2 regions of the Streptomyces sp. NPDC104309 genome follow, and region 2 is predicted to be linked to the other one. Evidence: riboswitches for the same ligand, from Rfam matches in the RefSeq annotation. Region 2 holds a riboswitch; the other holds the start of a gene.

Region 1 (14,290 bases), on a different contig from region 2:
CCCCGGCGGCGGCCAGGATGAGGCGGGCGTCCTTGAGGGCCGTGGACAGGGTGAAGCTCGGGGTGAGGTCACCGGTGAGGACTGCGGCGGACTTGCCCTGGAGATACGGGGAGTCCAACGCACCGCCCCTCATGGCATCGAGGAACGTCCGGGGATCGATCTCCAGGCCCTCGGCCAGGTTGAGGCATTCCGCGACACTGTTGACCAGGTTGATCACCCAGGTGTTGACCACGAGTTTCAGCCGCGAGGCCGCTCCCGGGTCCTCGGCGACCCAGACCGTGCGCTGTCCGACCGCGTCCAGCACGGGTTCCACGGTCTCCCGGACTGCGGACGGACCGGAGACGAAGACCGTCAACGTGCCTTGTTCCGCGGGCTGTTTGGTGCCGGCGACCGGTGCGTCGAGATAGATCAGGCCCAGGTCCGCCGCGCGCCGGACGAGATCGTCGGTGGCGTCGGGCCCGACCGTCGAGCTCTGGAGCAGCACCTGCCCCGCGTGCAGGCCGGGTGACGCGGCGGTGAGCGCGGCGGCGACGGCCGGGCCGTCGCGGAGCATGGTGAGGATGACATCGGCGCCGCGTACGGCTTCCTCCGCCGTCCGGGTGACCATGGCGCCGTCGGCGGCGAGCGGGGCCGCCTTGGCCTGCGTGCGGTTCCAGGCGCGGACGTCGAGTCCGGCCCGGAGCAGGCTCCGGGCCATGCCTGATCCCATGATTCCGGTACCGAGGACGGCGACGGTCGGCCGTTTCCGTGCGGTTTCGGCAGCGCTTGGGTTCATGGGAGGACTCCCTTCGTCGGCCGCGCCTTCGCGGTCGCGGCGCGGTGGGTTCTCAGGATTGCCTCATCGCGCCTTCGAGGACGGCAGCGTGCACGGCCCTGGCGAGTCGCGCGCCCCAGCGGGAGCGCGGTCCCGCGAAGGCCTCCCCCGGGGCGGGTCCCGGGCAGGGGGCGGCGACGCACACGGCGTCGGTGGGGGTGCCGGAGCAGTCGAGTCCGGCGTCCAGGAGCGCCTGGACCTTGGCCTCGGTGGCCGTGGCGACCGCGTTGACGAGTGCGGCGTCGGAGAGGGCCACTGGGAGGGTGACGACGATGTTGACCGTGCCCGGCCGGGGTGGTTCCCCGGTGTCCTCGGCCGGGGCGGCGGCCCAGCCGCGTACGCCGAGTCCACAGGTGGCGGTCGCCGTCACCCCCTCGTCGGCCGCGACGGTGTACGCGGTGACATCAGCGGCCGTCATCAGGCCTGCGCCGGGCCCCGTGAGGTGTTCCGCCGCGGCGATCTCGGCGAGGTGGCGGTCGGGGTCGAGACGGGGATAGCCGCCGGGCACCTGGGCGTTGAGGATCCAGGCGCGTGGGCCGATGCCGCCGCCGAGCACGGCGCTGCTGCACACCCGCCAGCCCGGCCCCAGCCGCCACACCAGATAGTGGAGGTCCAGCCCCTCCTCGTGCCGGGCGAGCAGTTCACCGCGCTGTTGGGGCAGCCGGATTCGTACGGAACGGATGAGGCACCCCCGGTGGCGCGGCAGGACGAGGTCGGCAGTCGGCCGGTCGATCATATGTGCCGGGGGCACGGGCAGGGGCTTCGGCGGTGGCTCCGGTGAGCCGTCGGTGCTCCGGTGAGCCGTCGGTGTGGATTCCCGTACCGCACGGACGGGAGCGGGGGCCTTCAGTCCGCGACGGGCGCGGTGGCGGGCCGGAGCCGTACCGGAAGAGTCCCTGTGCTGTTGCCGACGAACCCGGCGTGCCGGGGCAGTTCGGTGCCGGGGACGGCGAGCTCCAGCTCCGGGAAGCGAGTGAACAATTGTTCCAGGGCGATCGTGGCTTCCATCCGGGCGAGCGGCGCGCCCAGGCAGTAGTGCGGTCCGTGGCCGAGCGAGAGATGTCGGGCCGCGGTGTCCCTGGCCCGTCTGGTCACGTCGAAGAGGTCGGCATCGGGCCCGTGCGCGGCCTTGTCCCGACCGGCGGCCGAGTATCCGGCGAGCACGGGTGTGCCCTTGGGGACGACGGTCCCGTCGATGGTGAGGTCACGGGTCGGATAGCGGAAGGGGAAGTAGCTGACCGGGCTGTCCCAGCGCAGTGTCTCCTCCACCACGTCGGCCCACCGTGCCCGGCCGGACCTCACCAGCCCGAGCTGGTCGGGGTGGGTGCACAGGGCCCGTACGGTGTTGGTGACGAGGTTCAGCGTCGTCTCGTGTCCCGCGATGATCATCAGGAGCAGGGTGCCGATGAGCTCCTGCTGACCGAGTCGGCCACCGCCTTCGTCACGGGCGGCGATCAGGGCGCTGGTCAGATCGTCGCCCGGCTGCACCGCGCGGGCGGCGGCGACCGCTGCAAGCAGGGCCACCAGCTCCCTGTTGGCGGCGATCGCCTCCTCGGGGCCGGTGTCGGTAGCGACCACCTGGTTCGAGAGACGGTGCAGCCGGTCCTGGTGCCGGGCGTCGACCCCGAGGAGGTCGCAGATGACGCCCATCGGCAGCGGCAGGGCGAACCGGGCGCGCAGATCGACCGTGCCGTCGCCCTCGGCGGCGGCACGGTCGACGCCGTCGAGCAGTTCGGCGGTGACGGTCTCGATCCGCGGCCGCAGCGCTTCGACCCGCCGTGCGGTGAACGCTTTGCCGACCAGTGAGCGCAGCCGCCGGTGGTCCTCGCCGTCGGCCGTCGTCATGCCCCGCACGGTCGCGAATGTCTTCAGCGGCCAGCCGTCGGGGATGCGTCCCTCGGCCAGCTCGGTGAAGTGGCGTGCGTCCTTGGCCACGTCGGGGTGGGCGAGGAACTCCTTGAGCGCCTCGTGTCCGAGGACCGCCATCCCGGCCACGTCGCCCGGGAGCACGACGGATGCCACGGCTCCTCGGGCGAGCAGCCCGGCGTTGTCCGCGTGCGGGCAGCCGCCGGCCGGGTCCATGCGGTACGGGGTGCTGGTCAACGGGGACTCTCCTGACGGTCGTCGGCCGGTGGGCGGTACCCGAGGGCGATGGGGACGGCAACCCGTTCGATTTCGCCGATCCTAGGGGCGATGCCGTCGACGGGAAGGGCTGTTGTCCCGAACGGGGACACCTCGGTATGCGAACGGGGCCCCGCTCGGTCCCGTCATGGGGCGGTACGCCCCGCGCGCGCGGATTCGCGGTCCGGCGGCACGCCCGGCACGGCGCGCGGACGCCCGGTATCGGGTCGACCGTCCGCGGTCGCCCGGAAGCGTGCGGCGCCTCGACGCATGTCCGGCCGCCGCTCGGGTGGGGCGCACGGCGCACACCCGCCACGCCTCCGCACCTCACCCGATTGGCCTAACGCGGGAGCGGCGTGCGCACCGCCGTGACGGGCGGCCAGCGCCGAGGCGCCGAGCATGCGGGGGACGGGCTCCGCAGGTGGGGAGGTTGCAGCGTCCATCCGGGTGAGGCGCGATGGAAATCGGACGCGCCTCCCCTGATGGACCCAGCCACAGGACGCGCCCAGGCGAGGAGGAATCGGTCATGGGAGCCGCTGACGGTTTCACGGATTCCGGAGAGCTCGACGGCCTGACGGTGTACGACAACGCCGGCGAGAAGATCGGCAGTGTGGGCCGGGTGTATGTCGACGACAACACCGGCCGCCCGGACTGGATCACGGTGAAGACCGGCCTGTTCGGCATGAAGGAGAGTTTCGTGCCTCTTGCGGGGGCTCGTCGTGTGGGCTCCGACCTGCACATCTCACATCCGAAGGACCGCGTCAAGGAAGCCCCCCGGGTGGACGCGGACGCGCATCTGTCGGTGGCGGAGGAGGAAGAGCTCTACCGCCATTACGGCCTTGCCAGAAACACCACCGCCAGGCTCAGTGGCCGCGCGGACACCGGGAGGACGACGTCCGGGACCGGCACCACGGCCATGGGCGCGGCGGGAGCCGCCGGAGCCGGAGCCATGGGCGAGGCCGGCACCGGGCGCACGACCGGGAGCGACAGGCCGACCGCGGCCGGAACCCCGGCAACCGGCGCCGGCACCCCCCGGGCCACCACGTCACGGACGAGCGGCCTGGCCGGCGCGGGCACCGGTACGGGCTCGGGCACTCGCGGCGATGCCGGGACGGCCGGCGCGGCCCGTCCACTCGTCGGCGCCGGGGCGGGTTCCGAGCGGTCCGCCGCCGACCTGGGCGGCAAGGAGGAGCTGATCCGCTCCGAGGAGCAACTGCTCATCGGCACCGAGGAGTACGAGAGCGGCAAGGCCCGTCTGCACAAATACGTCGTCACCGAGAACGTCACCAGGACGGTGCCGGTGACGCACGAAGAGGTGCGGGTGATCCGTGAACCCCTTCAGCCCGGCGACAGGTCTGCGGCGGGGCGTTCGGACATCCGTGAGCAGGATGTCGAGCTCACTCTGCACGCCGAGCGTGCCACGATGCGCAAGGAGACGGTGCCCGTCGAACGGGTCCGCATGGAGACCAAGCGGGTGACCGAGCAGAAGGAGATCTCCGCCGAACTCCGCAAGGAGCAGATCGACTACGCCGACAGCAAGGGCATCGGTTCCAAGGACATCGGTGGCAAGGACCTGGGCGGCGAGTTCGGCCGGGGACGCCACCGCTGACCCCGCACACCGTGGCGTACCGCCGCGGCGCAACCATGAGTGAGGGGCGGACCCGTGTGTGCCGGGGTCCGCCCTCTCGCTGTCGGCGGCCGGGGCGCTCGGGCACGAAGCGCACCGAGGGCCGCCCGTCGGGGCCGTCCGGAGCGACCCGCGCGCTGACCCGGTAGACATCGGCGATGAGTTCCTCGGTGATCACTTCCGAGGGGGTTCCGGCGGCCACCACGCGCCCCTGCTTCATGACGACGATCCGGTCGCAGAACATCGCGGACAGATTGAGGTCGTACAGAGCGATCACACCGGTGAGGGGCAACGAGGCGATCAGTGACATCAGTTCCAGCTGGTGCTGGATGTCCAGGTGGTTCGTCGGCGCGTCGAGCAGCAGTTCACACGGTTGCTGGGCCAGTGCGCGCGATCTGGGCCCATACGCGGAGCCCGTTGTACGGCGTCCCGCGCCGGGTACCGGACCGCAGGTGCCGGCAGGTCTTCGGACTCGGGTTCCTGCGGACGAAACGCCTTCCCAGGACACCCGAGGGTGCTCCCAGTGGCCGTGGCCCCGCCCGCCCCCCTCACCGCTGCGCGTCAGTTCCGGATTCTCGCCGGATTCCCTGGCCCCTTCGTGGAGTTCGACTGGCTCCGGCCAGCCATCACGGGCCTCTGCTCAGCTCACGGGCGGTGTTGTGGCCGGTGGTACGCCGGGCCGTTTCCCGTCGCACCACCTGCCTGGTGCCTACGGGCGCTGAAGAGCGATCACGGCGTTGTGTCCGCCGAATCCGAAGGAGTGACTGACGGCACGCCGGATGGGCTGCCGCAGCGGGGACTTGGTGACGCAGTTGATGTCGAACTCGGGCGCCGGTGCGTCCAGATTGGCGATCGGCGGCACGACCGCGCGTTGCAGCGTCAGGACGGTCAGTCCGGCCTCGATCGCCCCGGCCGCCCCCATGCAGTGCCCCAGGACGCCCTTCGGGGCGGTGACGGGCGGCCGGTGCGGATAGACCCGGGCGATGAGGGCGGCCTCGGTGGCGTCGTTGACCGGGGTGGCCGTGCCGTGTGCGTTGACGTGCTCGACGTCCTCTGCCGCCCAGCCCGCGTCGCGCAGCGCGATCTCCACCGCCTTGCGGGCCACCGCGCCGGACGGATGCGGACTGATGGGATGGTGGGCGTCGGTGGTGGCCCCGGTGCCCGCGACCAGCGCCCGCGGTGCCGCCCCTCGGGCGCGGGCGTCGTCCGCCCGTTCCAGCACCATGACGGCGGCGCCCTCACCCATGACCAGCCCGGCCCGGTCGGCCGCGAAGGGCCGGCACTGCCCGGCAGCGTCGCCGTCCCGCCGGGCCCCGGCTCCGGATCGGGCGAACCCGGCCATGGCGGCCGGGTAGACGATCGACTCGGTGGCTCCGGCGATCGCGATGTCGCACTGCCCCGTGATCAGCAGATCGCGGGCGACGGACAGGGCGGTGACGCCGGACGAACAGGCCGTGCACGGCGCCAGGCTGGGACCGGTGGCCCGCAGCTGGATCGCGATCTCGGCCGCCGGCATGTTCGGAATGGTGAGCAGGATGCCCGACGGAGAGGTGGCGTCGGGTCCGAGCCGGTCGAGCACGACGGCCTGCTCGGTCAGTGAGGCGGAGCCCCCGCTGCTGGTGCCGACGACCACCGCGACCCTGCCGCCCTCCCACTCCGCCGGGTCGAGCCCGGCGTCGGCGACCGCCTCCCGGGCGGCGAGAACGGCGAACTTGGTGTACCTCCCCATCCGGAACGAGGTGCGGCCGCCGATCTCGGCGTCCAGATCGATTCCGTCGACCGTGCAGGCGAAATCGATCGCGCAGCCTTCGAGCGCCGCGACGGTACGCACCGGCGAGATCCCGGCACACACACCCTTCCAGGTGGATTCGGTGTCGTTGCCGACCGGGGTGATCATGCCCAGGCCGGTGACGGCGATGACGGGCCTGTTCATCGGGCGTTGCTCATCGGTGCCGCGCTGCTCGCCGGCGCCCCGCCGCCGGCCCCGTCGACGAAACGCGTGATCTCGGCCAGGGTGGCGCCCTTGGGGAGCGTGTCGAAGTCTCCCCGGCCGCCCAGCGTCTCCCTGATGAGCACGGCGAACTCGGCGACGGCGAGGGAGTCCATCTCCAGGCTGTCCATCGTGGAATCCGGACGGATCTCGGCAGCGGGCACTTTGAAGGTGCGTGTCAGAACCTCGGTGATCTTGGGATGAATCACACTCATGGGCTTCCTCTCCATCATTCGGTACGACTGCCGGTGACGGCGGGGCACCGTCCCGACGCCGAATCAACTGGGTGACGTGCCTCCAGTTACGCCTTGTGCCGAACCGATTCGCCACCGCCGCGCCGCGGCTGCGTGCGCCACCGGTCCAGGACGGCCGCCGTACCCCAGAAGACCAGCAGCACAGCGCGGACACCGAGGGCTTCGGCCGCCTCCCGCACCGGGCGGGATCGCACGGTTGTTCCCGTTCTTGTCACGGCCCTCACCGTTCCCCCCGAGCCGTCGCCCGGTCCCCGTCCGGCTGCCAGCCGGCCCCCGGGTCGTCGTACGCCTCGATGTAGTCGGCCCCCGCGATGGGCCAGTCGGCGAGCAGTTCCGGCGGCAGTGCGAAGGAGTCCACGAGGGCGGGCAGATGAGCGGCGACAGCGGTGATCAGCCGGTCCACGGCATCCGGCAGATCATTGACCTGATCACCCGTCAGATGTCCTGCGGCCAGCAGATCCCCGCTGTTCCGGGAGATCCGGTCGAGCACGAACAGCTTGTGCAGGTCGACCAGTCGCTCACGGGCGGGACCGTCCGGAAGACCGGTCACCGCGTCCGCGTACGCCTCGGCCGCCTGACGGTGGGCGTGCGCCTCGACACCACGCAGGGCCGGCCCGGACGCGGCGTTCCACCGGCCCAGCGGATCACCGTGCGGTGCGCGGCCCATCCGCTCCCTGGCCCGGTGGAACCAGATCCCCTCCAGGGCAGCCAGAAGCCTGCCGAGGAACCGGGGATCGTCGAGGTCGCCGGATTCCCCGCCGGAGGGAGCACCGCGGCCGGCCGGTTCGGTGGCGAAGAGCATTTCCGCGGCGGCCTTGGCGTGGATGGCCAGGTTGTCGCCCTCGGCCGTGATGGCGCCTTCCACCCCGGTGATGAGTTCGCTCATGCCGTTGTGCTCCAAAAGCGCCTGCGCACCGCACCGTTCACGGCATTCGACGATCACGGACCTGGCCTGCCAGGTGATCCACCCCTTGGCGACGGCGACCAGTCGTTCCGCCTCCTCGTGGTCCGGACCCGGTCCGTCCACCCGCGCCTCCCAGCGGTCCAGGGCCCGGCGGTGCAGCAGGCTCATCGCGAAGACGGTGGCCATGGCACGGGCGAGCGGGCCGTGGTGGCTGCGGTGGGCGATCACCGGCACCTGACGGGAGCCGCGGGGCCCGGAGATGTACCGGTGGCCGCCGTAGCGCACGGCGACCGCGAGCGTCGCGCGCGCGGAGCCGACCGCGCAGGCGCTCATCGAGATCTTGCCGGAGGTGACGCGTCCGATCGACGCGAGGAGGCGGCTCCTGCGGTTACCGACGGCGCTGCTGAACTCGCCGTCGTCACCGATCCGTCCATGGTCCCCGCCGAGCAACGCGTCGCGTGCCACGAAGACCTCGTCGAAGGAGGTCAGACAGTGGTCCACCGGGCTCCCCGTGCGCGTGGGAAGCCTGCGGACCCGTACACCGGGCAGGGCCCGGACGGCATCGGTGAGCGGTACGAGGAAGAGGAAGACCCCGTGATCGGTGCCGTCGACCAGCAGGCGCGCGGCCACGAGCCCCGTCTTGGGCCCGCCCGCCGGACTGGTGTTGGGCATGAACTTCTGGGCGCCCGCGTGGGGCGTGCGCAGAACGAACCCGTCGCGTCCGCGGTCGTAGGCGGCCGTGGTCTCGACGGCCGCCGCGTCGTTGCCGTGCGCCACCTCCGTACAGAGAAAGGTGCCGACGCTCCGCAGCCGCAGGAAGTCCGACAGATCGCGCCGTCCGTCGCCGTCGTGGTCGAGGAGGCTGCCGAGAAAGAGGTTGTAGTGGATGCCCGCCACGGTGGTGAGTGCCGGGTCGACCGGGCCGAGCCATTCGTGCAGGGCTGCGAGGGCACGCGGGTCGGCGGCGAGCCGGGCGCCGCTGTCGAGGCAGTCGTTGAGGATCCGGAGCCGCTCGTAGGAGAGTCGCAGGCGCTCCTCGGGAGTGCGGCGGTCCGGTCGGCGGAACGGTTCTGAGCTGATCAGCCGCTGCCAGAACGCGTGCTCCCGGCGGAAGCCTTCGCCCAGGAGCACGCCGGTGAGCAGGTCCGTGGACCGTCCGGCGGAGGGGCTGTCGATCGTTGCGGTCATGAGACAACAACGATCAGTCAACGGCGAGGACACCGGGAGCCGTCCGCGTCCGGCCGTCCGTTTCGGCCCGCTGGAAGGCGAGCACGACGTTGTGTCCGCCGAAACCGAAGGAGTGGCTGAGTGCCCGCTCGACGTCCTGCACACGGGGTTCCTTGACCACGCAGTCGAGGTCGAACCCGTCCGGCAGCGAGTCCAGATTGGCAATCGGCGGGACGAGACCGTGCTCCAGGGTCAGTACGGTGGCCACCGCTTCGATCGCCCCGGCCGCGGCGAGGGTGTGCCCGAGCACGCCCTTCGGGGCGGTCACTGTAGGACGGTGGGGGAAGAGTCCCGAGATGAGCGCGGTCTCCATCGCGTCGTTCAGCGGGGTCGAGGTGCCGTGCGCATTGATGTGATCGACGTCGCGGGCCGCCCAGCCCGCCTCGCGCAGAGCCGCGCCCACGGCCCTGTGCGCACCCGCTCCGTCCGGATGCGGGGCCGTGGGGTGGTGGGCATCGGTGGCCGAACCCGTACCGGTCAGCAGGGCTCGCGGCCGTCCGCCACGGGCGTGCGCGTCGGGCGTCCGCTCCAGCACGAGGACGGCGGCACCCTCGCCGATCACGAATCCGTCCCGGTCCGCGGCGAACGGCCGCGACGCCCCCGCCGGATCGCCGGTCCGCAGGGAGAGCGCGCCCATTGCCGTGAACGCGCTCACCACCAGCGGAGTCAGTACGGACTCCGCGCCGCCCGCCACCACCACATCGCACCGTCCGCTCGTCAGCAGGTCACGGGCCACGGCGATCGCGGTCGCCCCGGACGCGCACGCCGTGGCCGGCGCCAGACTCGGGCCGTGCGCCCGCAACGCGATGGCGACCTCTCCCGCGGCGGCGTTGGGCATCATCATCGGAACCAGGAGCGGCGACACCGCCTCCGGCCCGGCATCATCCAGCTTGCGCAGATTGTCGGCGAACACGGACACCCCTCCCACGCCGACACCCAGCACCACCCCCACCCGGTCGCCGTCCCAGCGCTCCGGTGACAGTCCCGCGTCCGCCACGGCCTGCCGGGCGGCGACCAGCGCCATCTTCACGAACCTCGCCATCCGCCACACCGAGCGTCCGCCGACGGCCTCGTCCAGGTCGATCCCGTCCACCGGACCGGCGAAGTCGACCGGCAGCCCGGCCAGTTCGTCGCAGCGGCGAGCCGTGGAAACGCCCTCGCACAGTCCCGCCCAGAAGGTGCGCTCGTCCGCGCCCGCGGAGGTCACCATCCCCATGCCCGTCACCGCGACGCCCACGTCGGTCCGCCCCATGTTCCCGCCCCCTCCTCGTAATCGATCACGCCTACCGGTTGTCGAACGGCAGTAGCCCCGATGAGGATGCGCTCACTGGGCCGAACGGGTCATCACCGGGCCGAGTGGACCGGGTCCCGCCGCGCGTCCGCTGACCGCGGTCACCCGTCCGCAGCAGTCCGCCGCGCTGTGCGCACAGGCAGGGCATCCCCTGGGGACATGGAAGCGGACGGCGATCGGCCGGAGTCCCCGGAGACAGGCGCGGAACTGGCGGCCCTGCGCGCCAGGGTGACGGCGCTGGAGGCCCGTCCCCCCGAGCGGCACCGGCCGCGGGCGCGTTCGTTCCTCGCGGCGCTGCTCATCGTCGTCGCGGCCGTCCTCACGCCGCTGGGCATCATGTCCACCTGGGCGAAGAACCAGCTCGGCAACACCGACAACTACGTGGCGATGATGGCTCCGCTCGCATCCGACCCCGATGTGCAGACCGCGGTGACCGACCGCGTCACCGACGCCGTCATGAAACACCTCGATGTGAAGGCGCTGCTGGCCGATGTCGCCCCCGCGGACCGGCCGGTGGTCGACAAGGCCCTCTCCCGGCTGAGCGGCCCGCTCAACACGGGGATTTCGGATTTCGTGCACGGGACGGTGAAGAAGTTCGTCGCCGGCAATGCCTTCCGGACGATCTGGACCGACCTCAACCGGACCGCCCAGTCCGCGACGGTGAAGGCACTGACCGGAAGCGGCGGCGGCGCGGTGCAGCTCAGCGGCGACACCGTCACCATCGACCTCGCACCCGTCATCGACCGGACCAAGCAGCGCCTCGTCGACCGGGGACTGACGATCGCCGCGAAACTCCCCGAGATCCACACCGACTTCACGGTGCTGACCTCCGACTCGGTCGGCAAGGCCAAGAAGTGGTTCCGGGCGCTCCAGATCATCGGTTTCTGGCTGCCGCCGGTCACTGTGGTGCTGGCCGCGGGCGGGGTGCTTCTGGCGGTGCGCCGCCGCCGCGCGCTGGTCGCGACGGCCCTGGCGGTCGCCGCGGGTGCCGCGGTGCTGGGGCTGGCCGTATGGGTGGGCCGGGCGTTCTATCTCGACAGTCTCCCGCCCGAGGTGTCGCAGGCGGCGGCCGGTTCCGTGTTCGACGCCCTGTCCGGCTCTGTGCGTGCCGCGGTCCGCCTCGTCGTCACGCTCGGCATCGTGGTGGCCCTGGCCGCTTGGCTCACCGGTGGCGGTCGCGCCGCGGTCCGCGTCGGGGCCATGTTCAGCGGCGGCATCGGCGCCGTGCGGGAGGCGGCCGGTTTCACCGGTGGCCCGGTCGGCAGGTGGGTGCACCGCACCAGGCGCGGACTGAACTGGACGGTGGTCGTGGTGGCCGCGGCGGTCCTGGTGGCGTGGGACCGGCCGACGGGCCTGGTCACTGTGTGGATCGCGTTGTGCGCGCTGTTCGCCCTCGCCGTCGTCGAGTTCCTCGACGACGACAGCGGGCCCCGGCCGGTGGCACCCGGGTGAGCAACGGCGCCTCGGGGCGCGGCCGACGGTCTGTGCACCGTGCGGGCCGGATGTCCTCGGCCGGGCACCGGCCCGGCGCCGCGTGGACTCCGCGCCGCCCGGCCGGCCCGGCCCGGCAGGCCCGCGCCGACGGCGGGAGGGTGCCGTCGGCGCGGGGGCGGCGGCACCGTCGTGGTCAGCGCCGGGCGAGCGCCGCCTTCAGCTCCGTCTCGTCCGGCGGGTTGGCGCCGGACCGTGCAACGGTGACGGCGGCGCAGGCCGCAGCGTGACGCAGGACATCGGTCACCGTGGCCCGGTCCAGCGAGCGCAGTTGTTCCCGGCCGTCCGCGCCGAGCAGTCCGTGCGAGGCGAGGGCGTGCAAGGTGCCCGACATGAAGGCGTCGCCCGCCCCCACGGTGTCGACGACGACGGTGGGCAGCGCCTCGACCGCCACCTGCCCACCGGGAACGACGGCCAGTGCGCCGTCACCTCCCCGGGTGACCAGGACGACGGCCGGGCCGGTGGCGAGCCACCGCTCGGCGACCTGCTCCGGCTCCTGGCCCGGATACAGCCACTCCAGGTCCTCGTCGCTGGCCTTGACCACATCGCTGAGTGCGACGCACCGCTCGATCTTGCGGACGGCCGCGTCGTGGTCGCCCATCAGCTCCGGCCGGACATTGGGGTCGTAGCTGACGGTCGCGGACGTCCGCAGCGACTCGACGGCGGCGAGGACGGTGGCCGCTCCGGGCTCCCTCACCGTCGCGATGGAGCCGGTGTGGACGTGGTGGGGCGTCCGGTCCAGGGAGACCGGGGCGAGCGTCCAGGTGATCTCGAAGGTGTACGCCGCCCGGCCGGCCGGGTCCAGGGTCACGGCGGCGGACGGGGTGGGAGCCGTGGCGCCGTCCGTGCGGACCTCGACCCCGACGCCGGTCAGGTGGTTCCTGAGCAGCCGGCCGTTGTCGTCCGGGCCGAGCTGGGTGAGCAGGGTGGCACCGTGCCCGAGCCTGGCGAGGCCGTACGCCACATTCGCCGGGCTGCCACCCGGGTGGACCTGATCGGCCTCGCCCGGCAGCCGGACGATGTCGGCGACGCATTCGCCGATGACCAGCAGGTCGAGTCTGTCGAGCATGGGGTGGGGTCTCCTAGAGTGCGGTGACGACGGTGTCCTGGTAGGCGGTGCGGCCTCCGAGCACACTGAGCCCGATCCTGCCGCGTGCATGGCGGGGGTCGGTCGCGTCAATGACCGGCCGCCGTCGACGAGCGCCCGGACGGTTGTGGTCGGCTCCAGGTCGCCACTACGAGGGGTGGGCCAAGGGTGCCACGAGATGTGACGGACAAAGTCCCCCACCCCTCCGGGAGGGGTGGGGGACTCGGGTCGGCGCGCGGGCCTGTAGGGGTACGCAGACGGACCTGCTCGCGTCCGTACGCGGGCCCGCTCGGACCCGTACGCGGACCTGCTCCCGTCCGTACGCGGACCTGCTCCCGTCCGTACGCGGACCTGCTCCCGTCCGTACGCGGACCTGCTCGCGTCCGTACGCGGGCCCGCTCGGGTGCGTATGTGGGTCAGGGCGCGTCCTCGCGTCCCTCATCGCCGTACCGGCGCTCGAATTTGGCGATCTGTCCCTCGGGGTCGACCACCCGGGCCTTACCGGTGAAGAAGGGATGGCTCTCCGCGGAGATCTCCACGTCGACGACGGGGTAGCTGTTGCCGTCGTCCCAGTCGACCGTCTGCTCGCTCGATGCGGTGGACCGGGTCAGAAAGGCGTAACCCGCCGAACGGTCCCGGAAGACGACCGGACGGTAGGGCGGGTGCTTGTCCTGCTGCATGCCTGCTCCTGGGGGACGTGCGATGTCGGCTCGGGGCACTCCAGGCCAGCCTCGCGAACCAGCGCGGCCCGCGCGATCGGAAGCGCCCGTACGGGGCATCGGCACACACGCTCCGCGCGGCGGGCGGGGGCGGCCGCGCTCCGCGGCCGAGCACGTCATCGCCGGTGGGCGGCGGCCTCCAGCGCATCACCCACGAGCGTCAGGAACCGCGCGTGGGCCTGCGGGCTGCAGACCGGCTCCGGGTTCCAGGGCAGCACACGCGCGCCCTGCTCGATCGCCGACCACGCCTCGCCGGTCCGGAGTTCGTCGAGAGGGGTGGCGTTGGCCCGGACATCGGCGAGCACGATGGCCGGGCGCAGAGTCGCGGCCTGCGCCCAGCCGACCGTCGACCAGTTCGCGCCGGGCCCCTCCGCCGGTTCCACGAGGTCGACGCCGAGCTCGGCCAGCGCACGCAGCTCGGGCCACATGCGGGGGCGGGCGAGGTGTGCCTGATCCTGACCGGCCGGGGAGAGGGCGAGCACCCGGGGCCGGTCCGGTCCGGCGGCGAGTGTGCGCAGCCGGTCCCGGGCGGCGTCCAGCTCCCGTGCCGCCGACGCGGGCTCCTCGGCGCCGAGCGAGCGGGCCAGCCCGGCGAAGCGTTCACCGGTCTCCGCGAGCGTGCGCGCCTGCCCCACGTCGACGACGACGACCGGGACATGCTCCTCCAGATGTTTGGCGGTCTCCGGGGCGAGCCCGTAGATGTGACCGCCGCCGTAGCTGACGGCCACGACGAGGTCCGGCTCGACGCTCAGCAGGGTGTCCACG
Region 2 (14,290 bases):
ATTGCGGCGCTCCGACGGATGGACACGGCGAATGGTCTAGTCCACAATGCTCAAGACAGAGCTTCCACTCTCCCCGCACAGGAGGGTGGATCGAGGCACCCGCGCTCTCTGCCCTGACTGCGCAGGCGCCTCTCCCCGGCCGGGGGCACCGCACACCGCCGGCCGAACAGACCGTCCGGTGGTCGGTCTTACTCCGGGCTGCGGTGCCGGACGGGCCGAGGGTCCCGCTCCGGTGCCGTGGCCCGCGGGTGTTCCACGGGCCTGTCCTCCGGTCAGCGGGTCTCGGTGACCTTGGCCAGCGCGCGGGGCGCGTCCGGGTCCTGGCCGCGGGCGATCGTCACCTCGTACGCCAGCAGTTGCAGCGGAAGGATCTCCAGGATCGGCTGGACCTCTTCGGCGACCCCGGCCGTCGGCAGCGCGAAGCCCGCGGACGCCGCCGCCACCTGAACCTCGGGGCCGACCACGAACAGATCCGCGCCACGGCCGCGCAGCCGGTCCAGGACCGGCTGCAGCGCCTCGCCGCCCCGGCCGTCGGTGACGACCGCGATCACCGGGGAGATGTTGTCGACCATGGCGAGCGGACCGTGCAGCAGATCGGCGCCGGAGTAGGAGAGAGCGGGGATGTAGCTGGTCTCCATCAGCTTCAGCGCGGCCTCCTTGGCCGTGGGGTAGCCGTAGCCGCGCGAGGTGATGACCATGCGCTCGGCGAAGCGGTACCGCGCGGCCAGCGCTTTGACCTCGTCCTTGCGGGCCAGGATCGACTCGGCCCGCTCCGGCAGGATCGCGGCGGCCGCACCGTCGCCGCCGCTCAGGCCCTCCACGAAGAGGTAGAGGGACAGCAGTGACGCCGTGTAGGTCTTGGTGGCCGGGAGGGCCTTCTCCGGGCCCGCGAGGATGTCGATGTGGTACTCGGAGACGGCGGCCAGCGGCGAATCCGGGTTGTTGGTGACGGCCAGGGTGATCGCGCCGGCCTCGCGGGCGGCCCGGGTGGAGGCCACCAGGTCGGGCGAACCGCCGGACTGACTGACGGTGACGACCAGCACGTCCCTGAGGTCCGGCTTCGCGCCGTACGCGGTCGTGGTGGACATGGAGGTGAGTCCGCAGGGCAGGCCGAGCCGGATCTCCAGCAGGTACTTGGCGTAGAGCGCGGCGTTGTCCGACGTGCCGCGGGCGGTGAGGAGGACGAAGCGCGGCCTCCTCGCCGCGATCCCGGCGGCCACCTCGCGGATCACGGGGGCGCCCTCATCGAGGATCCGGCGCAGCACTCCGGGCTGTTCGGCCATCTCGCCGGACATGATCCGGCCCGGCCTCTCGCGCTCCTCGGACGATGACGTGGCGGGCATGTCGGGCCTCCCAGGAGTGTTCCGGTGCGTCAGGAACGCCGTTCGCCCCAGTCGACCACGGGGCACCGGGCACCCGCCAGCGGGGTGCGGCCGGGGCGGGTACGGCCATCGTGTCCGCGCCACCGGGTCTGCTAGATTGGACCCTGATTGGTCTATACCACATGATTCAATTCTTCAGATCGGCAGGCCCCGCGTGGAAGTTGTCATCGTCCCGGACGCCAAGGCAGGCGGCGAACTCATCGCAGAAGCCATCGGCGCGCTGCTGAGCCGCAAGCCCGATGCCCTTCTCGGCGTTGCCACCGGCTCCACCCCGCTGCCCATCTACCAGGCGCTGGCGGCCAAGGTCCGTTCCGGCGCCGTGGACGCCTCGCGCGCCCGCATCTGCCAGCTGGACGAGTACGTCGGGCTGCCGGCGGGCCACCCCGAGTCCTACCGCTCCGTGGTGCTGCGCGAGGTCGTCGAACCGCTCGGCCTGTCCGAGGCGTCCTTCATGGGCCCCGACGGCTCCGCCGAGGACATCCCGGCCGCCTGCCAGGCGTACGACCGGGCGCTCGCCGAGGCCGGCGGGGTGGACCTGCAGCTCCTCGGCATCGGCACGGACGGGCACATCGGCTTCAACGAGCCGTGCTCCTCGCTCGCGTCCCGTACCCGGATCAAGACGCTCACCGAGCAGACCCGGATCGACAACGCGCGCTTCTTCGACGGCGACATCACGCAGGTGCCGCACCACGTGATCACCCAGGGCATAGGCACCATCCTGGAGTCCCGGCACCCGATCCTGCTCGCCACCGGCGAGGGCAAGGCGGAGGCCGTGGCGCAGACGGTCGAGGGTCCGGTCGCCTCGATCGTGCCCGCGTCCGCGCTGCAGCTGCACCCGCACGCGACGGTGGTGGTGGACGAGGCCGCGGCATCGAAGCTGAAGCTGGCGGACTACTTCCGTGCCACGTACGCGTCGAAGCCGTCGTGGCAGGGCATTTAGGGCCTCTCGTACGGATCACGCCGGGCTCGCGGGGTCCGGCCCGATCCGTGCGAAGGACCCCGGCCGTCGCTGACGCGGGAGAGGGCCGGGGCGCACCCGTGGTGGGTGCGCCCCGGCCCTCTCGTATGTCCGGCGCCTGTCCTGCGGACGTCCTCGGTCATCGCCCGCGCGATGCGGGCAGGCCCGGCCGTGGGAACGGGTGCCCTCCCCGCCGGGCAGGCGTGATACGGCCCGGCGGGGAGGCGTGATGCGGCCCCTCGTCCCGCATCACGCCCCGTGCCCCGTGCCCAGGCCTCGTACTCAGGCCCCGCGGTGGCCCGAACCGGCGGTGATGATCTCCGCGGCCGCCAGTCCGCAGACGCGGGCCGCGCCGTGGGTGGCGATGTGCAGGGCGCCCCTGGGGGCCGCCTGTGGGACGCCCATCTCGACCACCACCGTGTCGGGGCGCTGTGCCACCAGGCCGTCGAGGGCCTGCGTCATCCACGCGTGGCGGTGGGCGTCGCGGACGACCACGACGACGCGCCGCTCCCCCGCGGCCCGCAGCACGGCGGCCACGGGCTCCTCGGTCCCGCTGCTGTACGTGTCGGTCTCCGTGCCCGGCAGCAGCCGGCCCAGCTCCGCCGCGACGCCCCACGGGGTCTCGTCGCCGACCGCGATGTTCGACGCGGAGGTGAACGCGGCGACGTACGCGGCCTCGGTCAGCGGCTCGGCGAAACCGGTCACCCGGACCGCGCGGCGGGCGGCGACCAGGCCGATGCCGGAAGCGATTCCGGTGCCGGGCGCGGTCCCCTCCCGCACTGCCGCACCCGGCTGCGAACCGGCCCTGTCCCGGGCCTCCCGCGTCCACGACGCGAGGGCACGTACCCGTGCGGCCGCGTCCGCGAGCCGCTCCTCGGCGAGTTCACCGCCGCGTACCGCCGCGACCAGCGCGTCGCGCAGCCGTTGCACCGTGCCGTCGTCCTCAAGACCGCCACCGACGCACAGGGCGTCGGCTCCGGCGGCGATCGCGAGGACGGAGCCGCGCTCGATGCCGTACGTCGCGGCAATGGCCTGCATCTCCACGGCGTCGGTGACGATCAGACCGTCGTACCCCAGCTCCTCGCGCAGCAGACCGGTGAGGATCCGCGGGCTCACTGTCGCGGGGTGGTCGGGGTCGAGAGCGGGCAGCAGGATGTGCGCACTCATCACGCACTTGGAGCCCGCGGCGATGGCGGCCCGGAAGGGCACCAGTTCACGGGCGTGCAGGGTCTCCAGGTCCACCTCGATGCGCGGCATCGCGTGGTGCGAGTCGATCGCTGTGTCGCCGTGACCGGGGAAGTGCTTGGTGCAGGCGGCGACTCCGGCGGCCTGGAGGCCTTCGATGTACGCGGCGGTGTGCCGGGCCACGAGCTGGGTGTCGGCGCCGAACGACCGCACGCCGATGACCGGGTTGCCCGGGTTGGAGTTGACGTCCGCGGACGGCGCCCAGTTGAGGTTGACGCCGCACTCGGCGAGCCGGCGGCCCAGCTCCTGGGCGACCGCGCGGGTCAGCTCCACGTCGTCGACATGGCCGAGCGCGAGGTTGCCGGGGAAGGAGGAGCCGGTGCGCACTTCGAGGCGGGTGACGTCGCCGCCCTCCTCGTCGATGGCCACGAGGAGGTCGTCACGCTCGGCCCTGAGCTGGGCGGTGAGCGCGGAGACCTGCTCGGCCGTGCGGATGTTGCGGCCGAAGAGGGCGACGGAGGCGAGTCCCTCGTCGACCCTGCGCAGCACCCAGTCCGGGGCGGTGGTGCCGGTGAATCCGGGCTGCAGTACGGCGAGGGCGTCGCGGGTGACGGTGTCCGTGGTGGATATCAGGGTGGTCATGAGGCAGCGTTATCCCTTCACGGCGCCGTCGGTGAGGCCGCTGACGGCCCTGCGCTGCAGGAAGACGAAGAGGATGAGGATCGGGATGGCGAAGATCGAGGCCGCCGCCATGGTGGCGCCCCAGTCGTCGCCGAACTGGCTCTGGAACTGGGAGAGCCACAGCGGGAGCGTCTTGGCCTCCGGGTCCTTGTTGAGGATCAGGACCAGCGGGAACTCGTTCCACGCCGTGATGAAGCCGAAGAGCGAAGTGGCCATCAGGCCGGGGGCGAGCAACGGCAGGATCACCTTGACGAACGCCTGCGGCCGGGTACAGCCGTCGACCATGGCCGATTCCTCCAGCTCCTTGGGCACCGCGGCAACATAACCGCGCAGCGTCAGGATCGTGAAGGGGAGCACCATCACCATGTAGAAGAGGGTCAGCGGGACCAGGCTGTTGAGCATGTCCGCGTCGCGGACCAGCATGTAGATCGCGATGACCATGACTTCCCACGGAGCCATCTGCGCGATCATGAAGACCAGGATCATGCTCTTGCGGCCCTTGAACCGCATCCGGGCCAGTGCGAACGACGCGAAGAGCGCGATGATCAGCGAGAAGACCACGGCGAGCAGCGTGACGGTGAGCGAGTTCCTGACCAGGGTCAGGAAGTTCGGCGCGTGGTACGCCGTCTTGAAATGCCCGAACGTGATGTCGGTCGGGAACCAGACCGGTGTCTCGGTGATGATGTCGCCGGTCGGCTTGAACGCCGTGCTGAACATCCAGTAGACGGGGAAGACCAGGGCGGCGAAGAGGACGATCGCCGTTGCGTTGGGCCAGATGCGGCTGAGCAGTGAGCGCTTCACAGCTCGTCCTCCTCTTGCTTGAGAACGATGCGGAGGTAGTACGAGGTCAGCCCCAGCATGATCAGGATGGTCAGCAGCGAGATGGCCGCGCCCATGCCGTAGTGCTGGTTGCCGACACCCTCGACGAAGGCGTAGACCGGCAGCGTCTCGGTGAGGCGGTTGGGACCGCCCTCACTGATGGTGAAGATCTGCGGGAAGGCCTTGAAGACCCAGATGACCTCAAGGAAGGTCGTGGCGTAGAGGAAGGGCCGCAGGAACGGGAACGTCACCGAGGTGAAGCTCTTCCACACACCGGCGCCGTCGAGCGCGGCGGCCTCGTACAGCTCCTTGGCGATGGTGGTGGTCGCCGCGTACAGGTTGATCGCCACGAACGGGATGGACTGCCAGACGATCAGCAGGGTCACCACGAAGAAGGTGGAGAACTGCGATCCGGTCCAGTTGAAGTCGGCCATCGAGTGCCAGCCGAGCTTGTCCAGCACGTAGTTGACGATGCCGAAGCGCGAGGCGAACAGCCACTGGAACACCGTGGACGCGGCCACGACCGGCATCGCCCAGGCGAGCACCAGGCCGATCATCAGGGTGAGCCGCATCTTCTTGCCGAGACGGGCGAGCAGCAGTCCGACCAGGGTGCCGACGATCATGATCAGAACGACGTTGACGCCGGTGAACACGATCGTGCGGAGCGTGACCTTCCAGAAGTCCTCACCGGTGAGGATCTCCTGGTAGTTCTTGAAGCCGTTCCACTCGGTGACATGCTGGATCAGCTGTCCCATATTGAGGTTCTGGAACGACAGCATGACGTTCTTCACCAGGGGATACCCGAGGAAGATCGCCGTCACCGCGAGCGCGGGAACCAACAACAGGTACGGCGCTGCGCCGATACCCACCCTCCGCTTGCTTCCCCCGGGCCGCCCGACGGGTGTTTTCCCGTCCTGCCCGCGGACCGCGGCCGTCCGGGCCGCCTCCGTGGGATCGGTTTGCACTGCCATGCTCGCCATCTCTTCCGACAAAGCCCTACACGGAACGGTGCGTACCACCGGGGCGGCGGGTCGGGACCCGCCGCCCCGGCGCGGGACGCGCTACTGCGATTACTGCTGCTGGCTGAGGCGCTTGTTGAGCTCGCCCTCGACCTGCTTGGCGGCGTCGGCGGGCGACTTGCCCTGCAGGACCAGCGTCATGTAGGTCTTGATCGGGTTCGGCGGGTTCTCGACCGGCGCCCACTCCGGGATCAGCGGCGTGGTGCCACCGGACTTGGCGGCGGCCGGACCGGCGGCCTCGGCGGCGGGCTGGCCCACGGTGTACTTCTGCATCGCGTCGTTCTTCGGGGACCAGCCGGCCTCCTTGATGAGCGCGCCGTCGTTCTGCTCGGAGAGCGCGATCTTCAGGAACTCCTTGGCCAGGTCCTGCTTCTTGCTGCCCGCGGCCACGGCGAGGTTGGAGCCGCCGAGGAAGACGCCCTCGGGCTTGTCCGCCGTCTCACCGGGGATGGTGAAGAAGCCGATGTCGTCCTTGAGCTTCGGGTTGGCCTTGATGGCGGTGCCGGCCTCGTAGCCCATGGCGATGATGGCGCCGGTCTTGCCCTTGGCGAAGACCTCGGCCTGCTGCGGGGTGGCCTCGTCCTTGTCCTTGGGCGCCTTGGAGTAGGCCTGGTACTGCTTGTAGACGTCCATGGCCTCGGCGACCTTCGGGTCGCCCAGGTTGGAGACGTACTTGTCGCCTTCCTTCTTGACCGGCGAGACGTCCTTGCCGACGAGCAGGCCGTCGAAGAAGTACCAGTTCTGGCCGGGCAGGTAGATCGGCTCGGCCTTGCCCTTCTCCTTGATGGCGTCGAACGCCTTGAAGAGGTCGGCACGGGTCTTCGGAGTCTCGGTGATACCGGCGTCCTTGAAGACCTTCTTGTTGTACATGACGACGCGGTTGCCCACGTACCACGGCAGGGCGTACTGCTTGCCGTCGTAGACGGAGGGCTGGTTGACGCCGTCGGCCCAGGCGGAGCCGATCTCCTTCTTGAGGTCACCGAGGTCGGCGAGGCCGCCGGTCTTGGCGTACGCCGGGGTCTGGGTGTTGCCGATCTCCAGGACGTCCGGCGGGTTGGACTCGGAGAGGGCCGTGGTGACCTTCTGCTGAATGCCGTTCCAGTCCTGGACTTCGATCTTCAGCTTGGCCTTGGTCTTCTTCTCGAACTCATCGGTGACCGTCTTGGTCCACCCGGGCGGGTTCGATCCCGACATCGTCCAGACAGTCAGGGTCTGGCCCTGGTAACCGTCGGCGCCCGCCTTCTTGCCGCTGCCGCCGTCGTCGGAACCACAGGCCGCGATGCCGATCATCATGCCCGCGACGCCGATCGCCGCGATGAGCTTGCGCTTCACGCCAAACCCTCCTCAGGGATACTGCAACCCCGCCCACCGCGAAGACTTTCGACGAGTACTGCTGGGGCTGGACCTGGTCTTTAATGGTTTAGACCAGTACCGGGAGCTTGGCCTAGACCTTTAGGGGTGTCAAGGGTGTATAAGAAGTGCACTCGCGTCCGTTATAGGACCGACACCTAAGGGAGGGCGACGAGCCGTGACCGGACCGTGCCACCATGTGAGCCGCGACAGACGGAGGAGCCGGTGACGGCAGCAACGCAGCAGTCGGGAAGGCGGGCCATGGGTGCCGACGGGGGCAGTACGGAGAACGAGACGGGCGCGGCCACGCGGACGGCACGCGTCCCGAAGTACTACCGGCTGAAGCGACATCTCCTCGACATGACGGACACCATGCCGCCAGGCACCCCCGTGCCGCCGGAACGGACCCTGGCCGCCGAGTTCGACACCTCGCGCACGACCGTGCGCCAGGCGCTCCAGGAGCTGGTCGTCGAGGGCCGGTTGGAGCGCATCCAGGGCAAGGGCACCTTCGTCGCCAAGCCGAAGGTCTCGCAGGCCCTGCAACTCACCTCGTACACCGAGGACATGCGCGCCCAGGGGCTGGAACCGACGTCCCAGTTGCTGGACATCGGCTATGTCACGGCCGACGACACGCTCGCCGGGCTGCTCGACATCACGGCCGGTGGCCGCGTGCTGCGGATCGAGCGTCTGCGGCTCGCCAGCGGGGAGCCGATGGCGATCGAGACCACGCACCTTTCGGCCAAACGCTTTCCCGCGCTGCGCCGTTCGCTGGTGAAGTACACCTCGCTCTACACCGCGCTGGCCGAGGTGTACGACGTCCGGCTGGCCGAGGCCGAGGAGACCATCGAGACCTCGCTCGCCACCCCGCGCGAGGCCGGACTGCTCGGTACGGATGTGGGCCTGCCGATGCTGATGCTGTCCCGGCACTCGCTGGACGGGCGGGGCGAGCCGGTGGAGTGGGTGCGCTCGGTCTACCGCGGCGACCGGTACAAGTTCGTGGCGCGCCTGAAGCGGCCGACGGACTGACCCCGGACGCGGCGGCCGGCGAATTCCGGCCCTCGCACTCGCACACCCGGCCGTCGACGGCCTCCGTGGAACGCATCACTCCACGGGGGCCGTTCGGCTGTCTCCGTACGAGCCGGCTCCCGCACGTTTGACAACATTCCGAACATTCGATCCCATTCGCGGGGCCGTTGCCGGACCGCAATGCGGACAGGGGGTGACGGTGACCGGAAGCCTCCCCTAGATTTCCTGCGCATTACAACAGGTGATCAGCGAGGGGACGGAGTCGCCGCATGCCGGCAGAGCCTGAAGGAAAACCGCCCACCATCACGCCCGTGCGGGTAATCATCGCCCTCTGTCTCGTCGCGCCGTTCGTGGCGATGCTCTGGGTGAGTTCGTACGCGAAGGTGGACCCCACCTTCATCGGCATCCCGTTCTTCTACTGGTACCAGATGCTCTGGGTGCTGATCTCCACCGCGCTCACGATGGTCGCGTACAAGCTGTGGCAGCGTGACCAGCGCGCCCGCAAGGGGGGTGCGTCGGCATGAAGGACGGCGTGAACGGCGTCGCGCTCGGCGTCTTCATCTTCTTCTTCCTGGCCGTCACGGTCATGGGCTTCCTCGCGGCACGCTGGCGCAAGGCCGAGAACGAGGCCAGCCTCGACGAATGGGGCCTGGGCGGACGGTCGTTCGGCACCTGGGTCACCTGGTTCCTGCTCGGCGGCGACCTGTACACCGCGTACACCTTCGTCGCCGTGCCCGCGGCGATCTACGCGGCGGGCGCGGCCGGCTTCTTCGCCGTGCCGTACACCATCCTCGTGTACCCGCTGATCTTCACCTTCCTGCCGCGGCTCTGGTCGGTCTCGCACAAGCACGGCTACGTGACCACCTCGGACTTCGTCCGCGGGCGCTTCGGCTCGAAGGGGCTGTCGCTGGCGGTCGCCGTCACGGGCATCCTCGCCACGATGCCGTACATCGCGCTCCAACTCGTCGGCATCCAGGCGGTGCTGGACGTGATGGGCGTCGGTGGCGGCGAGAACACCCACTGGTTCGTCAAGGACCTGCCGCTGCTGATCGCGTTCGCGGTGCTCGCCGCGTACACCTACTCGTCCGGCCTGCGGGCACCGGCGCTGATCGCGTTCGTCAAGGACGGGCTGATCTACCTGGTCATCGTGGTGGCGATCATCTACATCCCGATCAAGCTCGGCGGCTTCGACGACATCTTCGCCAAGGCGGGCGAGGCGTTCTCGCAGACCAACCCGGCGACCGGCAAGCCGCGCGGCGCGCTGGCACCCGGCGAGGCGGGCCAATGGGGTTACGCCACCCTGGCGTTGGGCTCGGCGCTGGCGCTCTTCATGTATCCGCACTCGATCACGGCGACGCTCTCCAGCCGCAGCCGCAACGTGATCCGGCGCAACACCACGATCCTGCCGCTGTACTCGCTGATGCTGGGCCTGCTCGCGCTGCTCGGCTTCATGGCGATCGCCGCCGGGATCAAGGTGGACAACGGGCAGTTGGCCATCCCTCAGCTGTTCGAGGACATGTTCCCGGACTGGTTCGCGGGCGTCGCGTTCGCCGCCATCGGCATCGGCGCGCTGGTGCCCGCGGCGATCATGTCGATCGCCGCGGCGAACCTCTTCACCCGCAACATCTACAAGGACTTCCTGAAGCCGGACGCCACCCCGGAGCAGGAGACCAAGGTCTCCAAGCTGGCGTCCCTGCTGGTGAAGGTCGGCGCGCTCGCCTTCGTCCTGACCATGGACAAGACGGTCGCGATCAACTTCCAGCTGCTCGGCGGGATCTGGATCCTCCAGACGATGCCGGCCCTGGTCGGCGGGCTGTTCACCCGCTGGTTCCACCGCTGGGCGCTGCTCGCGGGCTGGGCGGTCGGCATGGTGTACGGCACGGTGGCCGCGTACGGGGTCGCCAGCCCGACCCAGGCGCACTTCGGCGGTTCGTCCAAGGAGATTCCCGGCATCGGCGAGATCGGCTACATCGGTCTGACGGCGTTCGTGCTGAACGTGGTCGTGACGGTGGTGCTCACCTTCGTCCTGAACGCCGTGAAGGCGCCCGCCGGAATCGACGAGACCTCCCCGGGCGACTACACGGCCGACTCGGGCGACCCGGGCGTCCAGGCGGCGCTCCCGCCGGCCACGGCCGGAGCGCCGGGCGGCGGCCACTGACGAGCGCTCCGACACCGGCCGACGGCCCGTCGAGCCCCCTTCTGCGGGGCGCGGCGGGCCGTCCGTGCGATCGGGGCCGGGCGGCCCCGGAGAGGGCCGCACAGCTCGTTCTGTGGGCTTGGCCCGAGTCGGCCGACACAACATGTGGGGGCTGCCTCATCGGGCGGCCCCCACATGTATGCTCATGCTCGCTGTCGCCGCAGGGGAATCCGGTGCGAATCCGGAACTGTCCCGCAACGGTGTGTTCGGTGCGCTTTTGCGCACCCCCGAGTAAGTCCGAGGACCTGCCGACAGCGCATCCGGCTCGACCGAACCGGATGCCAGACGTCCGGGCCTCGCGGATGGGCCGGTGGACGCCGTACGGAGTGCTGCCCCGCTCGGGCCCACCTCTGCCCGGCTGCCCCGTTCCCCGCCGGCCCCGAGCCGAGCGAGGGAGAGCACCACGTGACCATCGCGCCAGCCGATCCGGCTTCAGTCGCCGTGTCCGAAGCGGCCGAGTCCGAGGGGACCGCACACGACGGGCCGGGGACCGCACTGCTGCGGACCCTGACCGACCTCACCGTCGATCTGCCCGACACCGACCCCGGTCGTGTCGCCGCCGCCGCGCTGCGCGGGCGCAGCGCCCGGTCGGACGAGGCCGAGCTGCGCTCGCTGGCCACCGAGGCCGCCGCGGGGCTGATCTCCGAGGACCCCGCCTACTCCCGTCTCGCCGCCAGGCTCCTGACCCGCGCCATCGTGGACGAGGCGGCCGGCCAGGGCGCCGTCTCCTTCTCCTCCTCCGTCGCCGTCGGGCACCGCGAGGGCCTGATCGCGGACCGTACCGCCGAGTTCGTCGCGCTGCACGCGGACGCCCTCGACGCGCTGGTGGAACGCTCGCTCACCGACGGCGCCGACGACCGGTTCGGCTACTTCGGGCTGCGGACCCTGCACAGCCGCTATCTGCTGCGCCACCCGCACACCCGCCAGGTCATCGAGACGCCCCAGCACTTCATGCTGCGGGTCGCGTCCGGTCTCGCCGAGGACGATTCGCGACGCGCCCTGGACGAAGTGACCGCGCTGTACGGGCTGATGAGCCGGCTCGACTATCTGCCCTCCTCGCCGACCCTGTTCAACTCCGGTACCCGGCACCCGCAGATGTCCTCCTGCTATCTGCTGGACTCCCCGCTCGACGAGCTCGACTCGATCTACGACCGCTACCACCAGGTGGCGCGGCTCTCGAAGCACGCGGGCGGCATCGGGCTCTCGTACTCCCGTATCCGCGCCCGCGGTTCGCTGATCCGCGGCACCAACGGGCACTCCAACGGCATCGTGCCGTTCCTGAAGACGCTCGACGCCTCCGTCGCCGCGGTCAACCAGGGGGGCCGCCGCAAGGGTGCCGCCGCCGTCTACCTGGAGACGTGGCACGCGGACATCGAGGAGTTCCTGGAGCTGCGCGACAACACGGGCGAGGACCAGCGGCGTACGCACAACCTCAACCTGGCGCACTGGATCCCGGACGAGTTCATGCGCCGGGTCGACACGGACGGCGACTGGTCGCTGTTCTCGCCCGCGGACGTGCCCGAGCTGGTCGACCTGTGGGGCGACGACTTCGACGCCGCGTACCGGGCCGCCGAGGCCAAGGGGCTGGCCCGCAAGTCGATGCCGGCCCGCGAGCTGTACGGCCGGATGATGCGTACCCTCGCCCAGACCGGCCAGGGCTGGATGACGTTCAAGGACGCCTCCAACCGGACCGCGAACCAGACCGCCGAGCCGGGCCGGGTCGTCCACTCCTCGAATCTGTGCACCGAGATCCTCGAAGTCACCGATGACGGCGAGACGGCCGTCTGCAACCTGGGTTCGGTCAACCTCGGCGCGTTCGTCGCCGACGGCACCGTCGACTGGGAGCGGCTGGACGCCACCGTCCGGACCGCCGTGACCTTCCTCGACCGGGTCGTCGACATCAACTTCTACCCGACCGAGCAGGCCGGCCGCTCCAACGCGAAGTGGCGCCCGGTCGGCCTGGGTGCGATGGGCCTGCAGGACGTCTTCTTCCAGCTGCGGCTGCCGTTCGACTCCCCTGAGGCGCGCGCGCTCTCCACGAAGATCTCCGAGCGGATCATGCTCGCGGCGTACGAGGCGTCCTGCGAGCTCGCCGAACGGTCCGGCCCGCTGCCCGCGTGGTCCGAGACGCGTGCCGCGCGCGGGGTGCTGCACCCCGACCACTACGACACCGAGCTGAACTGGCCGGAGCGCTGGGACGCGCTGCGCGCCCGCGTCGCGAAGAGCGGCATGCGCAATTCGCTGCTGCTCGCCATCGCGCCCACGGCGACGATCGCCTCGATCGCGGGTGTGTACGAGTGCATCGAGCCGCAGGTCTCCAACCTCTTCAAGCGCGAGACGCTCAGCGGTGAGTTCCTCCAGGTCAACGCGTATCTGGTGGAGGAGCTGAAGCAGCTCGGCGTGTGGGACGCGCGGACCCGTGAGGCACTGCGCGACGCGAGCGGCTCCGTGCAGGGCTTCGCCTGGATCCCCGAGGACGTGCGGGCGCTCTACCGCACGGCGTGGGAGATCCCGCAGCGCGGACTGATCGACATGGCGGCGGCCCGTACGCCGTTCCTCGACCAGAGCCAGTCGCTGAACCTCTTCATGGAGACGCCCACGATCGGCAAGCTCTCCTCGATGTACGCGTACGCCTGGAAGCAGGGGCTGAAGACGACGTACTACCTGCGCTCGCGCCCGGCGACCCGGATCGCCCGCGCCGCCTCCGGCCAGGCCGCGGCCACCGCCCCCATCCCCGTACAGCAGGCTTCGACGCCCGACGCCGACGCGATCGCCTGCTCCCTGGAGAACCCCGAGTCCTGCGAGGCCTGTCAGTGATGAGCTCCACCAACTCCGAGAAGTCCGCACTCGTCAAGAACCTGCTCGACCCGGGTTTCGAACTGACCCTGCGGCCCATGCGCTACCCGGACTTCTACGAGCGCTACCGCGACGCGATCAAGAACACCTGGACGGTGGAGGAGGTCGACCTCCACTCCGACGTCGCCGACCTCGCGAAGCTCTCCCCCGGCGAGCAGCACATGATCGGCCGGCTCGTCGCGTTCTTCGCGACGGGTGACTCGATCGTCTCCAACAACCTCGTGCTGACGCTGTACAAGCACATCAACTCCCCCGAGGCGCGGCTGTATCTGTCGCGGCAGCTGTTCGAGGAGGCCGTGCACGTCCAGTTCTATCTGACGCTGCTGGACACCTATCTGCCCGACCCGGACGACCGTGCGGCCGCGTTCGACGCGGTCGAGGAGATCCCCTCGATCCGTGAGAAGGCGCAGTTCTGCTTCAAGTGGATGGACTCGGTGGAGAAGATCGAGCGGCTGGAGACGAAGGCCGACCGCCGCCGTTTCCTGCTGAACCTGATCTGCTTCGCGGCGTGCATCGAGGGACTTTTCTTCTACGGCGCGTTCGCGTACGTCTACTGGTTCCGCTCGCGGGGTCTGCTGCACGGTCTCGCCACGGGTACCAACTGGGTCTTCCGTGACGAGACGATGCACATGAACTTCGCGTTCGAGGTCGTGGACACCGTCCGCAAGGAGGAGCCCGACCTCTTCGACGACGAGCTCCAGCAGCAGGTCACCGACATGCTGAAGGAGGCCGTGGCGGCGGAGCTGCAGTTCGGCCGCGATCTGTGCGGTGACGGGCTGCCGGGCATGAACACGGAGTCGATGCGGCAGTACCTGGA

The links. Region 2 has a riboswitch for cobalamin ahead of ACZ68L_RS13870 (ribonucleoside-diphosphate reductase subunit alpha). Riboswitches for the same ligand answer to the same signal wherever they lie in the genome.
Region 1: it holds a riboswitch for cobalamin, as region 2 does, so the genes downstream of both, ACZ68L_RS39960 (ATP-binding cassette domain-containing protein) here and ACZ68L_RS13870 (ribonucleoside-diphosphate reductase subunit alpha) in region 2, are expected to answer to the same signal.

What each region holds. Positions count from the first base shown of each region.
Region 1 is NZ_JBVJMV010000051.1:34,165-48,454, forward strand. Features, by position in the region: gene ACZ68L_RS39940 (NAD(P)-dependent oxidoreductase) at 1-775, opposite strand, end outside; gene ACZ68L_RS39945 (adenosylcobinamide amidohydrolase) at 828-1,550, opposite strand; gene ACZ68L_RS39950 (cytochrome P450 family protein) at 1,661-2,896, opposite strand; gene ACZ68L_RS39955 (PRC and DUF2382 domain-containing protein) at 3,462-4,544, shown strand; partial or broken gene ACZ68L_RS39960 (ATP-binding cassette domain-containing protein) at 4,639-4,956, opposite strand; cobalamin riboswitch at 5,003-5,191, opposite strand; gene ACZ68L_RS39965 (beta-ketoacyl-[acyl-carrier-protein] synthase family protein) at 5,272-6,495, opposite strand; gene ACZ68L_RS39970 (acyl carrier protein) at 6,492-6,767, opposite strand; gene ACZ68L_RS39975 (hypothetical protein) at 6,854-7,000, opposite strand; gene ACZ68L_RS39980 (acyl-CoA dehydrogenase family protein) at 7,027-8,898, opposite strand; gene ACZ68L_RS39985 (beta-ketoacyl-[acyl-carrier-protein] synthase family protein) at 8,912-10,189, opposite strand; gene ACZ68L_RS39990 (hypothetical protein) at 10,388-11,680, shown strand; gene ACZ68L_RS39995 (carbohydrate kinase family protein) at 11,856-12,788, opposite strand; gene ACZ68L_RS40000 (type B 50S ribosomal protein L31) at 13,223-13,486, opposite strand; gene ACZ68L_RS40005 (ABC transporter substrate-binding protein) at 13,642-14,290, opposite strand, start outside.
Region 2 is NZ_JBVJMV010000008.1:277-14,566, reverse strand. Features, by position in the region: gene ACZ68L_RS13915 (SIS domain-containing protein) at 273-1,343, opposite strand; gene nagB (glucosamine-6-phosphate deaminase) at 1,537-2,322, shown strand; gene ACZ68L_RS13905 (glycoside hydrolase family 3 protein) at 2,623-4,167, opposite strand; gene ACZ68L_RS13900 (carbohydrate ABC transporter permease) at 4,177-5,007, opposite strand; gene ACZ68L_RS13895 (carbohydrate ABC transporter permease) at 5,004-5,996, opposite strand; gene ACZ68L_RS13890 (extracellular solute-binding protein) at 6,096-7,376, opposite strand; gene ACZ68L_RS13885 (GntR family transcriptional regulator) at 7,656-8,420, shown strand; gene ACZ68L_RS13880 (DUF3311 domain-containing protein) at 8,690-8,944, shown strand; gene mctP (monocarboxylate uptake permease MctP) at 8,941-10,578, shown strand; cobalamin riboswitch at 10,757-10,884, shown strand; gene ACZ68L_RS13870 (ribonucleoside-diphosphate reductase subunit alpha) at 11,023-13,434, shown strand; gene ACZ68L_RS13865 (ribonucleotide-diphosphate reductase subunit beta) at 13,434-14,290, shown strand, end outside.